3 regions of the Sphingomonas sp. M1-B02 genome follow, and region 2 is predicted to be linked to each of the others. Evidence: riboswitches for the same ligand, from Rfam matches in the RefSeq annotation. Region 2 holds a riboswitch; each other region holds the start of a gene.
What was found. A riboswitch is a leader RNA that binds a small molecule or an ion and turns the genes downstream of it on or off. The one in region 2 is predicted to bind cobalamin.
Positions count from the first base shown of each region.

Region 1: linked by a shared signal. The riboswitch ahead of OKW87_RS06880 (ABC transporter substrate-binding protein) and the one ahead of OKW87_RS10395 (hypothetical protein) in region 2 are both predicted to bind cobalamin.
Region 3: linked by a shared signal. The riboswitch ahead of OKW87_RS01640 (TonB-dependent receptor plug domain-containing protein) and the one ahead of OKW87_RS10395 (hypothetical protein) in region 2 are both predicted to bind cobalamin.

Region 1 is NZ_CP110679.1:1,420,437-1,425,294, reverse strand. Features, by position in the region: gene OKW87_RS06895 (polysaccharide deacetylase family protein) at 1-266, opposite strand, end outside; gene OKW87_RS06890 (ABC transporter ATP-binding protein) at 342-1,121, opposite strand; gene OKW87_RS06885 (FecCD family ABC transporter permease) at 1,112-2,083, opposite strand; gene OKW87_RS06880 (ABC transporter substrate-binding protein) at 2,193-3,050, opposite strand; cobalamin riboswitch at 3,165-3,348, opposite strand; gene OKW87_RS06875 (methyl-accepting chemotaxis protein) at 3,453-4,772, shown strand; gene OKW87_RS06870 (DUF4142 domain-containing protein) at 4,845-4,858, shown strand, end outside.
Region 2 is NZ_CP110679.1:2,157,333-2,162,190, forward strand. Features, by position in the region: gene OKW87_RS10385 (fatty acid desaturase) at 57-1,034, opposite strand; gene OKW87_RS10390 (ABC transporter substrate-binding protein) at 1,279-2,208, opposite strand; gene OKW87_RS10395 (hypothetical protein) at 2,208-2,750, opposite strand; cobalamin riboswitch at 2,921-3,175, opposite strand; gene OKW87_RS10400 (glycoside hydrolase family 43 protein) at 3,213-4,799, opposite strand.
Region 3 is NZ_CP110679.1:315,078-319,935, forward strand. Features, by position in the region: gene OKW87_RS01635 (aldo/keto reductase) at 1-343, shown strand, start outside; gene OKW87_RS01640 (TonB-dependent receptor plug domain-containing protein) at 340-2,262, opposite strand; cobalamin riboswitch at 2,444-2,677, opposite strand; gene OKW87_RS01645 (Gfo/Idh/MocA family protein) at 2,756-3,937, opposite strand; gene OKW87_RS01650 (c-type cytochrome) at 4,066-4,461, shown strand; gene OKW87_RS01655 (sugar phosphate isomerase/epimerase family protein) at 4,472-4,858, shown strand, end outside.

The sequences.
Region 1 (4,858 bases), 740 kb from region 2:
AGCCGCGCGGTATCGGCCTCGCCCTTCACAGCGCCCGGATTGACGAAGAAGGCGACCTGGCGAACGCCCGCCGCCCTGAGCGCCGCGAGCAGCCGCTTGCCGCGTTCGTCGGGCGTGAGGAAGGCGCCGGGCGCGCGGGGAGCATCGTCGAAGGTGAGGGCGATGCGCTTTGCCGGCACCCCGGCGCTCTGGGCCATCGCATCGGCGCGGACCAGCAGCATCGACGCCGCAAGGAACAGGAACAGGCGGGTCGCCGCGATGCGCATGATGGTCTCCCCCGGGGTTCGAGGCGCGAATCGCCTTCCTGTAATTATCTTGCGTCGCACAGCGCGACGCCGCTGTCAGCCCTTCGAGCGACCGATCGGTACCGGGAGGAGACGACCTTGCTCGTCGGGGATGACCATCACCTCGACGCCGAACGCCTCGCGGAGCGGCTGGTGCGACAAGGCCTCGGCGGCGGTTCCGAACGCCACGACCTTGCCGCCTTTCAGCAGCAGCACATCGTCGGCGGCGCGCGCGGCCTGGATCAGATCGTGGAGGACGATCACCACCCCCATCCCCGACGCGGCGAGCGCGCGGAGCTGATCGAGCAGGGCCAGCTGGTGGACCGGATCGAGGCTTGCCAGCGGCTCGTCGGCGAGCAGCCACTGCGGCGCGCCGGCCAGTACCCGCGCCAGCAGGACGCGCGCGCGCTCGCCGCCCGAAAGCTGGTCGGTGCCGCGATCGGCGAGGGGGAAGGTGTCGGTGGCGGCCATCGCCGCCCCGATCGCCTCGGCGTCTTCGTTCGACCTGCCAGCAAAGGGCGAGCGGTGGGGGAGGCGGCCGAGCGCGACCAGTTCGCGCACCGCCAGGTTCCAATGCACCACCGGGTCCTGCGGCAGGTAGCCGATCAGCCGTGCCCGCTCGCGCGGCTCGATCCGGCCCATGTGCCGCGTGCCTAGCCTCACATGGCCGGCATCGGCGTCGAGCAGCCCCGCGAGCGTGCGGACAAGCGTCGATTTGCCCGATCCGTTGGCGCCGAGGATCGCGGTGACGCGGCCCGGCTGGAAGCTGGCGTCGACTCCCTCGAGCACGCGGCGGTTGCCCAGGCTCACGCTGAGGTCGCGGACGGTCAGCTCCATGCCCACCTCCGCATCCGCAGCAGCAGGACGAAGAAGAAGGGCGTGCCGAGCAGCGCCATCGCCACGCCGAGCCGGATCTCCGACGCGCCGGGGCCGAGCCGGACGAGGCTGTCCGCCGCGAGCGTCAGCGCCGCGCCGCCCAGCGCGCTGGGGAGCAGGAGGGCCGAGGGCCTGGCCCCGGTCAGCGGGCGCAGCAGATGCGGGACGATCAGCCCGACGAACCCGACTACCCCGGTCACCGCAACGCTGGCGCCGACCGCGAGGCCGGTGCCGAGCACGATCAGCAGCTGGGTGCGCGCCAGCCGGACTCCGAGCGAGCGGGCGGCATCCTCGCCCAGCGTCAGCGCGTCGAGCGCGCGGCCGGTGCAGAGGAGCAGCGCGCAGCCGATCGCGATGAAGGGCAGTGCAAGCTCGACCTCGGCGAAGCTGCGATCGGTCAGCGAACCCATGATCCAGTCGATGATCTCGGCGGTGGCGAAGGGATTGGGGGCGATCGAGATCAGGAAGGCAGTGAGCGCGCCGCTCAGGCTGGCGAGGACGGTGCCGGCGAGGATGAAGGCGACTGCGCTGTCGGCGCGCCACGCGAGGCCTGCCAGCAGCAGCATCGATCCGCACGCGGCGAGCATCGCGCAGGCGAAGATGACCAGCGGCGCGCTGGCGGACAGCAAGACGATCGCCGCGACGGCGCCCAGCGCCGCGCTCGACGAGACGCCGACGACCGCAGGGTCCGCCAGCGGATTGCGCAGATAGCCCTGCAGCACCGCGCCGGTCAGCCCCAGCGCCGCGCCGATCGCAAGGCCCAGGATCGCGCGCGGCAGGCGCAGCTCGGCGATGATCCACCAGCGCGGATCTGCGGAGAACCAGGCGTCAAAGGGAACCCACGCCTTGCCCGCCATTAGCGAGCCGGCGAAGAGGAGCGCCACCAGGGCGGCGAGGGTGGTGAGGAGGAGCGGGCGGTTCACAGCCCCTCACCCTCACCCTTCCGGCGCTTTGCGCCTCCCTCCCTCTCCCAACGGGAGAGGGAAGGGGCCCATCGCGATAGAGTTGGGAAGGGTGAGGGTGACCAGCGGATCACTCTCCCACCTCGCGCCGGACTTCGGCAAGCCTCGTCATGGCCTTGGCGATCACCGGTCCTCCGCAATTGGCAAGGCTGCGCGGGAAGTGCGCCTGGTGGACCTTGGCATTGCTGCGCGCGATCGCCCAGGCCCGCATCTGCGCCGCGCGCGAATCGGCGTCGCGCCCGGCGGCATCGGGCACCAGCATTACCCGCGGCGGATCGATCAGGACATGCTCGATCGGCAGATAGCCGGTATTCTGAAGCCCATAATGCGCGGCATGGTCCGAGAAACCGGCCTTGACCATCATCTCGTGCAGCAAGGTGCCGCCCCCCGAGACGAGGTTGCCGCCGATCCACAGGAGGGCAGGGACCTGCGGCCCCGAGGGCGATGTTGCTGCCAAGGCGTGATCGATCCGCGCGATCATCGCCTGGCCCGCGGCGATCGCACCCACCGCCGCGGCGAGTTCGCGGACCTGCTTCTTGCTGGCGTCGATCGTCACGGGGGAATCGAGATACAGGGTCTTCATCCCGGCCCGCGCGAAGGCCTCGCGCGTCGAGGGGGACGTGAAGGCGCTCGCGACCACCAGATCGGGCCGCATTGCGATGATCTCCTCCGCAGTCCCCGCATTGGTGCGGAAGCGGCGGGCCAGCGCCAGGTCGATCGAGGTCGCGGCGGGATCGGCCGAATAATGGCTGATCGACGCGATCCGATCGTGCGGCACCAATTCGACAAGCATCGCGTCGGCGCAGGGGTTGGTCGAGACGATGCCGCCCCCGCGCGGCGGCTGGTCGGCGCACGCCGCCGCCAGCAGGCACAGCAAGACGGGCCCCGTGCGCAGCGCTTTCGAAAGGGCAGGCAGCAGCAACGACACCCGGCAAAGACACCTCTTGCAGGGCCGCCGCCTCGACGGACGCAGCGACCCGGTACGGCGTCGCTCACACGGAGGTTTCTCCCCCCGTTCGCCCGGTGCACCCCGCCCGCGCAAAGGAATCGACTGCGACCGGCAGGTCTCCTGGCTCCCGGGTCGCTGCCTTGGCGCCGCCTTCCCGGAATGCCTCCAGTGGCTTGTTGGCGCGCCGGCTCGCCGGTTACAGTTGCGGGGGCAGCTCCGGGTTCGAACCGGATTCCCTTTTCATCCCTTGCGGGACACCTGTCGCAGGCACTGCCCTAGGTCGCGGGCGGGCTTGCTGCAATCGCGAAATAAATCTGCTTTGTCTTCCTACTGTAACCAACGGTAAATTCGCTCTTTACCGTCTCCACTTAGACCGAGCCCATGCAAAGCGCGCCGCTCGTCTCCGTCGAACCCCAGTCCACGCCGCAAATCCGGCTCAGCAGGAGCGAGGCGGCGCCCGTCCGGCTGACGCTCCAGGATTCGCTGTTCCAGGCGGTCGAAAGCTTCAATGCCGATATCGATCTCCGCCTGATTCCGGTGGTGGACGAGGACCAGCGGCCGATCGGCGCGATTTTCGAGAAGGATGTGCGCAAGCTGCTGCTCAATCCGTTCGGCCATGCCTTGCTCCAGAATCCGAGTTACGGCCACGGCGTGCGCCAGCATGTCCGCGCCTGTCCGACCGCCGAGATTTCGTTACGCGCGAGCGAGATCGTGGCGCAGTATCGCGCGTCCAACGGATCCGAGGGGATGATCCTGACGCGGGGCGGGCAGCTTCACGCGATCTTAAGCAATCGCCGGCTGATGCACATCGCCGCCGATACCGAACGCGCGACCTCGGCCGCCCGCATCGCCCGCGCCGAACGGATCGAAGTCGCCAGCGAGAATTTCGAGGCGCAGGTGACTGCGCTTTCACGGGCGATGACGGCGCTTTCGGAGCAGATCGAGCATAGCGCCGCCGCGACTGCAGAGCGGGCCGCAGACACCGGCGATCGTGCCATCGCGGTGGCGTCCGCCGCGTCGCAGACGAGCCTGAACATCAGCGAGATCGCCGATCGTGGCCGCGATCTGGCGGGGTCGCTGGGGATGATCGCCCGGAGCAGTGCAGAGGCAAAGGCCGCTGCGGCGACAGCCTCAAATCTCGTCGCCGCCGGCAGCGAGCGCACCCGCGAGCTTCTCCGCTCGGCGCAGACGATCGATTCGGTCATCGGGCTGATCGGCGAGATCGCGCGGCAGGTGAACCTGCTCGCGCTCAACGCCACGATCGAAGCCGCGCGTGCAGGCGAAGCGGGACGCGGGTTCACCGTCGTCGCCAATGAGGTGAAGCTGCTCTCGTCGCAAACCGGCACCGCGGCGGCGCGGATCGCGCGCCACGTCGACGAGATACGAATCGGTATCGACGAAGTGGCGCTTGGCCATGCGCAGGTCGAACGCGCTATCGAGGCGATGGCCGCGCTGGCAGGTGGCGTCGAATCCGCGGTCGCCGCACAGGAGGTCGCCACCCGCACCATCGCGCGCAATGTCGAGGAGGCCGTGGATGCCAGCACCGGGATCCGCCACGATGTCGAGGCGATCGGCGGCACTTCGCGTGCGGCCTCGGCCAGTGCCGGAGACATGGAAACCTTGTCGTTGCGGCTGCGCGACGGCGCTGGTGCGCTTGCGGGCCAGCTCGATTTCTTCCTCGCCGAACTCCGCGCCGCCTGATCGCCTCACCGCAGAAAGCGGAACAGCGACCCTCGGGCTTCGTTGGTCCTGCTTCACAGGGAGGATTTCGATATGAAGACTTTAGC
Region 2 (4,858 bases):
CGGGCGGCGTTACTCCCTTTTCCGCCGCCCGGCTTCAGAACCTCTCGCCTTGGCGTTCAGCCGAGCTCGCGGAGCCCGCGGAACGAAACCATCCGCTTGCTCGCCTCGTCCCACAATACCAGCCGCACGAGCTTCAGGCTCTGACGGATCGTCAGCCGGTTGATCGTCTCGAACTCGGGCCGCGCCTTCAGCACCGCGGGGAGCCGATAGAATGGCACTGCGCTGCTGAGGTGGTGGATATGGTGCATGCCGATATTGGCGGTGAACCAGTTCAGCACGGGCGGCAGCACGTAATAAGAGCTGCCATAGAGCGCCGCGTCGTGAAACTTCCAGCCATCGGCCTCGCTCCAATAGGTATCCTCGAACTGATGCTGGACGTAGAACAGCCAGACCCCGATCGAGGCGGCGATCAGCGTGATCGGCAGCTGAATCATCAGAAAAGGGCCGAGCCCCACGAGCAAGATCAGCCCGGTCCACAGCAAGGCGATACCCGCATTGGTGCCCATCGTGCTGATCCAGGGCTGCCAGCCGGCGCGCATCAGCCCGATCGGCAGCCGATGCTGCAGGAAGAAGACGAACGCCGGCCCAAGCCCGAACAGCACCAGCGGGTTGCGATAGAGGCGATAGCGCAGCCGGCCGAATGCGGTGAGGCCGGCATATTCACGCACCGTAAGCGTCTCGACATCGCCGACGCCGCGGCGGTCAAGGTTGCCCGTCCCGGCATGGTGCATCGAATGGGTGCGGCGCCAATAACCATAGGGCGTGAGCGTCAGCACCCCCAGAAAGCGCCCTACCCAATCATTGGCGCGCCGCCCCTTGAAGAAGGCGCCGTGCCCGCAATCATGCTGGATCAGGAACAGCCTGAGCAGAAAGCCGGCGGCGGGCACCGCCAGCAGCAAGGTCAGCGCATAATGGACGTCGAGCGCGAGCCACATCAGCCCCCACAGCAGCAGCAGCGGCATAGCGCTCGCGGCAAGCTCCAGCCATGCCCGAACATTGTCGGTCGCGCGAAAGGCGGCGACGCCGCGCGCCATCTCCTTCAGGTCAAGTGATCCGACCGGGCCGCTCGCGGGTGAAGCGCTCGGGGAAAATGCACCGATAAACATGAATTTGGGAAGCCCGGCCTTATCGAAAGGAAAATCGTCCGGGCGATGACCTCGCGGCCTGCCCGGCATGGAAGAACAGCTTCTAAACGATCGCCATGTCCAAAAAGTGCCTTCGCGGTCCTAACCCTCCCCGCCTAGCTTCGAATTGCGGCGCTGAAAAGCCCGGCTCGGTTCATCCCCGCCGTGGCAGGCGGAGCCATCGGCGGTCGGCAGGGTCCGGCCGGTTGTCGTCGAGGCATTGGGCGATGATCTCGGCCGATTCGACCAACCGGGGCCCCGGCCGGTTGAAGAAATGATGCCCGTCCGCCACGAAAACGCGGCCCTGGCGCACCGCCGAGAGATCGCGCCAGCCGGGCCGGTCGACCAGCGGCGCAAGGTCGCCCAGCGTCTGCGGGATCCGGTATCCACACGGCATCATCACGATCACGTCGGGATCGGCGGCGATCAGCGTATCCCATTCCAGCCAGGGCGAATGCTGCCCCGCCACGGCGAACAGCGGCTCGCCCCCGGCCAGTTCGATCAGCTCGGGGACCCAGTTTCCGGCCACCATCAGCGGATCGATCCATTCGATCGCGGCGACCGTGGGCCGCAGTCCACGCCCAGCCGTGCGCGCCTGCAGCGCATCGAGCCGCGCCCGAAGCCGCTCTACGGCGCGCTCGGCTTCCTCCTCAGCGCCCACCGCCTCGCCGACACGCGCAAAGTCTCCCCACACGTCGCCCAGATCGTCCGGCGCCAGCGACACCAGGGTCGGCGCGGTTCCCACCCAGGCGGCGAGCGAGTCCTCGAGATCGGCCGGCGTCACCGCACAGACCGCGCATTGCGACTGGGTAAGGATGACGTCGGGGCGCAGCGCGCGCAGCTGCTCCGAATCGACCGCATAGACCGAGAGCCCTTGCTGGACGATCTCTTGCACGCGCCGGTCGATCTGCAGCGAGGTCAGCCCCTTTTCCAGCTTGGTCGAGGTCAGCACCGGGAGGGCCGCGACGAAGGGCGGGAAATCGCATTCGTGCGAACGGCCGAGCAATTGCTCGCCGAGCCCCACCGCCACGGCAATTTCGGTTGCGCTCGGCAGCAGCGACACCACCCGGGGGAGCGCGGCCATCAGCGCAGCCGCGGCGCGAGCGCAGGCCCGAACAGCCGCGGCGCGGCCCGCGCGAGGAGCGTGTAGAATGCCACCAGTCCGCTCAACCACAGCGCATCGTTGGCGAGGATCTGCAGCACGATCGAGGGCGCGAAGGTGCCGGTGCCGCCGGCAAGAAGCGAGAAGAGGAACAGGAACCCCTCATAGGCAGCGAAGGCGAATGCGAACACCGCCACCAGTCGCGAGGAAAGCGCCGCAGCATCACCGATCGTGCGGCGCGCGACCAGCATGGCGACCACGCTCGCCGCGCCCAGCGCCAGCCCCCAGACCATTGCATAGGCGGTGAACGGATAGCCGAGCATCGCGAAGCCGAGCAGCTGGTTGACGGCCCACACCCCGGCCACGGTCACCAATGCCTGGGCACGCGGCATCGTCGCCCCGGCAAGCGTCGCGACGGCGACGAAGGGCATCATACAGGCGGTGGCGAGCGTGCCGAGGATCGCCGCAAAGGCAAGCGCAAGCGGCCAGGCGATGCCGACAGAGTCGGATGGTTTGACAGTCATAGAAATGATTCCCGGCGTCGAGCGACCAGACCGGGGCGTCCGCGCGAACGGTCGGCCGGTGCCGACAATCGGACGCGTGAGCGACCGCCGACCTCAGCCGATGCGGCCCCAGCCGCACGTTCGTCGCTCAGACGAAACCGTTTCGCGCCTGGCCAATCCCATGGACCCGGCAAGAGCGACACGCGCCGGTCGGTCTCCTGGCTCGCGGGTCGTCACGGGATAGGCGCCTTCCCAGCGGATCGACTCCGTCGACCCATCCAGTGGCTGCGGACCGTCGCCGATCCGCGTGCACATCCTGCTCGCCGCTTACAGTTGCAGGGTCAGCCGCAGAATTGCCCGGCATTGCCCGAGCGCACTGCGTTCCCGTTACCGGTGCGATCTGCCGCCCGCCGAATCGGACGACACCGATCGGCTAGCAAGAGAGAACCGATTCTGCAATCGCCGCGCATGCGTCCCGGCGGGTCAGCGCGCTCTCCGCCCCCCGGCTGACGGAAGCGGGGCGAGCGTGAAGCTGTCCACGTCGAGATAGCCTGCGCCGGGCGCTGGATTGTAACAGGACAAAGCAAATTGCACGCCCTGGAAAGTGCCGGTTTGCCAGTCGAACGCCAGCGGGAAGTTACCGCCGACCTCGTGCCAGCGCTGCCCGTCCAGGCTGTAGCCCAGCCGGCCGATGTTCCGCACGAAATCGGTATCGGTCCGCAGCCACAGCCGCGCGCCGCTGATCGGAACCGCGGCCTCGCGTACGGTGATTTCGGGCCCGTTCACCGTCGAATCGGTGACTCGCATCGTCAGGGCATGGGCGCGCCCGGCCTGCCCGAGGACCGAAAGCTGCGCGCTGATCTTGCCGAAGGTGCCGAAGCCGCAGACGTCGCCCGGGCGAATGCCGGCCAGATCGAGCTTCACGACCGCGCGCGACGCCGGCCCCTGTGCCTTCTGCGTCAGCGTGTTGCGGGCCAGCCAGATATTGTCCGCCGCCGTGGCATGGAGCCGCAGCCATCCCGGACGCGCGGTGAGCGACCACCGGGCGTCGTCCGGATTGTGGTTCCAGCGCCATTGCAGGCCGAGCGCAGCCGAGGAGAAGACGTCGGACGTGGCGGGTTCGGCAAAGGGCTGCCCGGCGATCGGCTTGGCGGCGCGATCGGGCACTCGCCCGGGCGCTTGCGGCGTGCCCCAGACCGGCCAGTCGTCGACCCAATGGACCGGGCTGAGATTGGTCATCCGCCCGATCGGCCCTGCGTCGTACATCACGAAACCGAACCAGCGACCGTCGGCAAGGTCCACCAGTGCGCCCTGGTGCCCGCCGGTGCGGTCGCGCGTGCTGATCGAGGGGCGGGTCTCCCACGGGCCGGTCAGGCTGCGCGCGCGCGAGACCGTCATCGACAGCCGGCGCGGGATTGCGTTGAACAGATAATAATAGCCCGCCCGCTTGATCAGGTGCGATCCCTCCGCACCCTCATTGTAATGAACGACTTGGGCGGCCTTCACGGCGCTGTAATCATCGGTCAGGGTCAGCAACGTCACCGTGCCGTCGGAGCCCTCGGCGGTGACGATATAGCCCGTGCCGTCATCGTCGAAGAACAGGCCCGGATCGAATGCCTCGCGGTCGAGGACCGAATAGGTCCATGGGCCGCTGATCTGCTCGGCGCGATAAAGTCGCGTCTTTTGTCCGACAGGGGTTATCGCCAGATAGAATTTGCTGCGATGGTGACGCAGGCTGGCGGCATAGAAGCCGCGGCGATAGTCGCCCCCCTCCTTCAGGTCATAGCGCGGGTTGCCGTCCAGCCGCGGCTGGACATGCGTCGCCAGCCGCCAGTTCACCAGATCGCGCGAATGGAGGATCACCACGCCGGGGGCGTTCACGAAAGTGGTGGAGACGAAGTAGAAATCCTCGCCCACCCGGATGATGTCGGGATCGGGATAATCGGCGAACAGGACCGGATTGCGATAGGTGCCGTCGCCCTGGTCCGATTGCCAGACCTGCGCCGTCGCAGGTGAGACCCCCGTCAACAAGAGCGCCACCGCCGCCGTCGCCGCGCTACCCCGCCGCATTCCCACTCCCTTCACCGTTCACGGCAGCCGCAAAACCATGCCGCGCCACCCCGCTTTGG
Region 3 (4,858 bases), 1.8 Mb from region 2:
GCCGCTATATTATGGCGCGCTGGCCGGGGCCAACCTCGCGCGAGGCGACTGGCGGGCGGGCTATTTCTACGACGCGCATCGCAAAGAGACCGAGGCGCGGGCAGGGCGCATCGCGGAGCCAGGAGAGGCGATATCGGATCTGGCGCTGCGATTTGCCCAGTCGCATCCTGCGGTATCGACTGTGGCGGTGGGGATGCGGACGCGTGCGCAGGTCGAGGCCAATCTGCGCGCGTTCGAACAGGGTCCGCTGGATCCGGAGCAGCAGGGCTCGATGGCAAAGCATGCCTGGCTGTGCCTAAGCCCCCACCGCGCTGGGTCCAGCGCGGTGGGGAGAACATCCTAGAAGGCGACTCGCACGCCGCCAAAGGCGCCGCGGCCCTGAGTGGCGAAGCTGAACACCTCCTCATAGCGCTCGTCGAAAAGATTCTCGACGCGGCCGAACAGCGAGACCTTGTCGCTGATCTTGTAGTCCGCGTTGAAATTGACCAGCACGAACTCCTGCAGCGAAACGACCGGCGAGCTCGCATAGGTCGGATCGGTGAAGGTGATGTCGGTCATCCGGCCGTTGTAGCGGACGGTGAGCGTGCCAGCGAAACGCTCGTCCTTGCTAAGCACAGTCGCGTTGAAGCTTCCCAAATGCTTGGGCCGGCGGACTTCCTCGGCACCATTCTCCTCGGCGTCGAGATAGGTGTAGGTCGCGTCGAGGCGAAGCTGCGGGATCGGTCGCGCGCTGACGAAGATTTCGACGCCGTGCTGCCTGGAATCGGTCGTGCGGTTGCCCGGGGTCGCGACGAAGATGGGGGCGGGATAGGTCGTGTAGATCTCGTCCTTCAGCGTCGAATCGAAATAGGTCGCGCCGATCGTCGCGCGGCCCTCGCCGAAGCTCTGCTCGATCCCGGCCTCCCAGCCTTCGGACTTCTCTGGCTTCAGGTTCGGATTGCCGATGTAGCGTCCGTCCGAATAGCCGTAGAGTTCGAAATAGCCCGGGTTCTTGACGCCGGTGCCATAGGCTGCGCGGATCCGCGTGTCGGTCGGGAGGCGATAGCTTCCCTGGACGCGCCAGGTCGTGGGATCGCCGAAGCGGTTGTTGTCGTCGTGCCGCACCGAGCCGCCGAGCGACAGCCGATCGGCCACCGTCAGCTCATATTGACCGACCAGCCCGAGATTGTCGGTATCGCGCTTGCCCTGGAACGCGAAGGGGGAGGGGGTGATGTTCCGGAAGCTTTCGCGTTCCAGATCCACCGCGCCGGTGATCCGATGGACGACGCTACCGGTGCCGAAGCGGAAACTCGAGACGAAGGAGGCCTTGTAGCGCTGACCCTTGTCGCCGCTGTCTAGGCCAGCCTGATTGTATCCTTTCCGGGTCGTGTCGGCGAACTGCGCTGAGAGGGCGTTGGTCCAGCGACCGTCGAGTGCCGTCAGTTCGGCGCTGACGAGGCCGTAGAAAGCGCGGTTGTTGAAGCGCACGCCGGGGCTGTCGACGATCGTGCCGAAGCGGGGGCTGGCCGGGTTTAGCTCGCTATTGTTCGAATCGGCGTCGAGCTGGCTGTAGCGGCCGACTGCGCTCAGCTTGAGGTTGGGCGAAGGCATCCAATTGAGCTTGGCGGTGCCGGTCACCGACTCCGACCCGAGGTTGCGGGCGCCGCCGCGGGCATTGGGGGTGCCGTCGCTATGATAGAAGGACCCCGACACGGCGTAATCGAACGTGTCGGATGCACCGGCCGCCCGCGCGTTGCCGTTATAGGTGCCGAACGAGCCGCCCTCGGCGCGCGCGCTGAGCCCCGGAGCTTCGGCCCCGGAGAGCGTGATGTAATTGATTACCCCGCCGATCGCGTCCGATCCGTAAAGCGAGGATTGCTGGCCGCGCAACACTTCGATCCGTGCTGCAGGATCGGCCAGCAAGGTGCTGAAATCGAACTCGCCGACATAAGGGTCGGCGGCTTCGATGCCGTCGATCAGCACCAGCACCTGATTGCCCTCGGCGCCGCGGATGCGGACCTGGCCCTGGCCGGCAATGCTGTTCACCGCGACGCCGGGCACGTCGCGCAATATGTCGGAAACCCGGCGCGTCTGGCGCCGGTCGAGTGCTTCGGCATCGAGCACCGTCACCGATGCGCCGATCTGGTCCGCCCGCACGGCGTCGCCGGAGCGCGAAGCAGTGACGAGGATGGCGTCGCCAGGATTGGTCTGGTCTTGGTCGGCTTGCGCTAGAGCGGGCGAGGCCGCGGCAAGCGCGAGCATCGAAATCATGGTCTTCTTCATCAGGGATATCCCCGGCGTCATGAGCAACGTCGGCGGGGCGTGCCGTTCGCGAACGAACGGTCGGTGCGCGCCAGCGGGCGGACGCCTTTCGCGCCCGGCAACGTGCACCGATGCGGACCCGCCGCATGGGTTCGTCGCTCAGACGGAGTACCGTGCCTTGGCCTATCCCTGGACCATGGCAAGAGCGACCGGTGCGCTGGCAGGTCTCCTGGCTCGCGGGTCATAGCTTGATGCACGCCTTCCCAGGCCCTCGCTTGCGCTAAGGCCCAGTGGCTGCTCCCCCCGAGGAGGGCGCATGTGCATCGCGCTCGCCGCTTACAGTTGCAGGGACAGCCGCGGAGTTGGACGCCCGGGGGCACCCGCACCGCATTCCCTTTCAAGCCCCTTGCGGGGCACCGGCGCGATCATGAGAGAAGGGGTCGCCCCCGATCCTCAGGCGCGGGCAATAGGGAAATTTTCCGCTCAGGCAAGGGGGCCGGGCGCTGCCCGCGGTCTACGACGGGTTACGGCGCGCCTCCAGGACATCGGCCAGGCTCGTCCATTTCGCCGCGCCGGCGCTGTTCGCGATCATCGCCTCGACGAATGTCATTGTTCGCAGGCCATCGGCGATGCCCGGAAACCAGTCGACCGTGTCCCAGGCCGGCGGGCGCGTTTGGCCCGCGCGCAGGGCGTGGCCGAAGCTCCGGTAGAGGTTCGCGAACGCCTCGATATAGCCTTCTGGATGGCCCGCGGGGGTGCGCAGCCGGGCCGTAGTCGATGCCTCGAGGCCGGGGCCGCCCGCGCGGATTATCTCGGCCGGCCGGTCGAGCCAGCGGATCGTCAGCGTATTGGGCTCCATCTGCGACCAGTCGAGTCCGCCTTTCTCGCCATGAATGCGCAGGCGCAGGCCATTTTCGTCGCCCGCGGCGATCTGGCTCGCCTTGAGCACGCCGCGCGCGCCATTTTCGAACTGGAGCAGCGCGGCAATGTCGTCGTCGAGCCGGCGGCCGGGTACGTGCGTGGTGAGGTCGGCGCTGAGCTGCTCCACCGTTAGCCCCGAGACATGCTCGGTGAGCTGGAAGGCGTGAGTGCCGATATCGCCCAGGCAACCGCCCAGCCCGGCACGCGCCGGATCGGTACGCCACTCGGCCTGCTTGTTACCTTCGCGGTCGAGGGGACCGCTGAGCCAGCCTTGCGAATATTCGACCTGGACCAGCCGGATCTTGCCCAGATCGCCGCGCGCGACCCGGGCCCGCGCCTCCTCGACGAGCGGAAAGCCGCTATAGGTGAAGGTCAGGCCATAGAGTTTCCCGCTGCGCTGGACGGCCGCCTCGATGGCGAGCGCCTCCGCGAGGTCGAGCGCCATCGGCTTTTCGGACATGACGTGGAAGCCGGCATCCAGCGCGGCGATCGCGGCGGGGGCGTGGAGGTGGTTCGGGGTGACGATCGCCAATACCTCCATCCGCTCCTCCGCGGGCAAGGCGGATTCGCCGGCGAGCAGGGCGTCGAGTGTCGGATAGCTGCGCCCCGGGGCCAGGCCAAGCGCATCGGCGCTGCGCCGTCCGCGCTGGGCATCGCTGCTGAAAGCGCCGCAGACCAGGGCATAATCGCCGTCAAGCGCCGCGGCCATGCGATGCACTGCGCCGATGAAGGCACCTTCGCCGCCGCCGACCATGCCGTACCGGATCTTCGGCATAATGCGCATGTCTTGCCTCTCCTCCATAATTGCGTTCGAGCCGCCCGCGCGGGGTTGCGCCCGGCGCTACCTATCGGCAAGATGCTGTCAACGATGTCAACCAAAGGGTTGGCACGCCGGAGAGGTTTATGAGGTCCATGATCGCGCTGGTGCCCGCCGTGGCGGCTTTGTGCGCAGTGGTATGGGCGATGCCCCCCGCCATCGTGGCGAAGCCCGTACAGGATCCCGGAGCGCAGGCCTTCGCAACCTGTCGTGCATGCCATACGCTTGCTGCAGGCGGAAGAAGCGCGATGGGTCCCAATCTTCACGGGCTGTTCGGGCGCAAGGCCGGTTCGATCGCGGGCTTCAACTACAGCCCTGCGCTGAAGGCATCGAACGTCGTCTGGGACGCGAAGACGCTCGACCAATATATCGCCGCGCCTACCAAACGCGTCCCCGGCACCCGGATGGTGGTGAGCGTGGCCGATCCCGCCCGCCGCGCGGCGCTGATCGCCTACCTCAAAGCCGAAACGTCGAAAAAGTAGGGGGGGTGGCATGAAGGGTCCGGCGGTCTTCCTCGCGCAGTTCATGGGCGATGCCGCGCCGTTCGACACGCTGCCGTCCGCTGCGCGCTGGATGGCGGATGCGGGCTATGTCGGCGTCCAGATCCCGACCTGGGACAGCCGCTGCATCGATCTGGCGCTGGCGGCCGAAAGCCAGGATTATTGCGACGAGCTCGCCGGCACCTGCCGCGAAGCAGGGGTTGAGATCACCGAATTGTCGACGCACCTGCAGGGCCAGTTGGTTGCGGTGCATCCGGCTTATGACGTGGCGTTCGACGGTTTCGCGCCCGAGTCGCTGCGCGGCAAGCCTGCCGAGCGCCAGGCCTGGGCAGTCGAGCAACTCCATTTCGCCGCCAAGGCCAGCCGCCGCCTTGGTCTG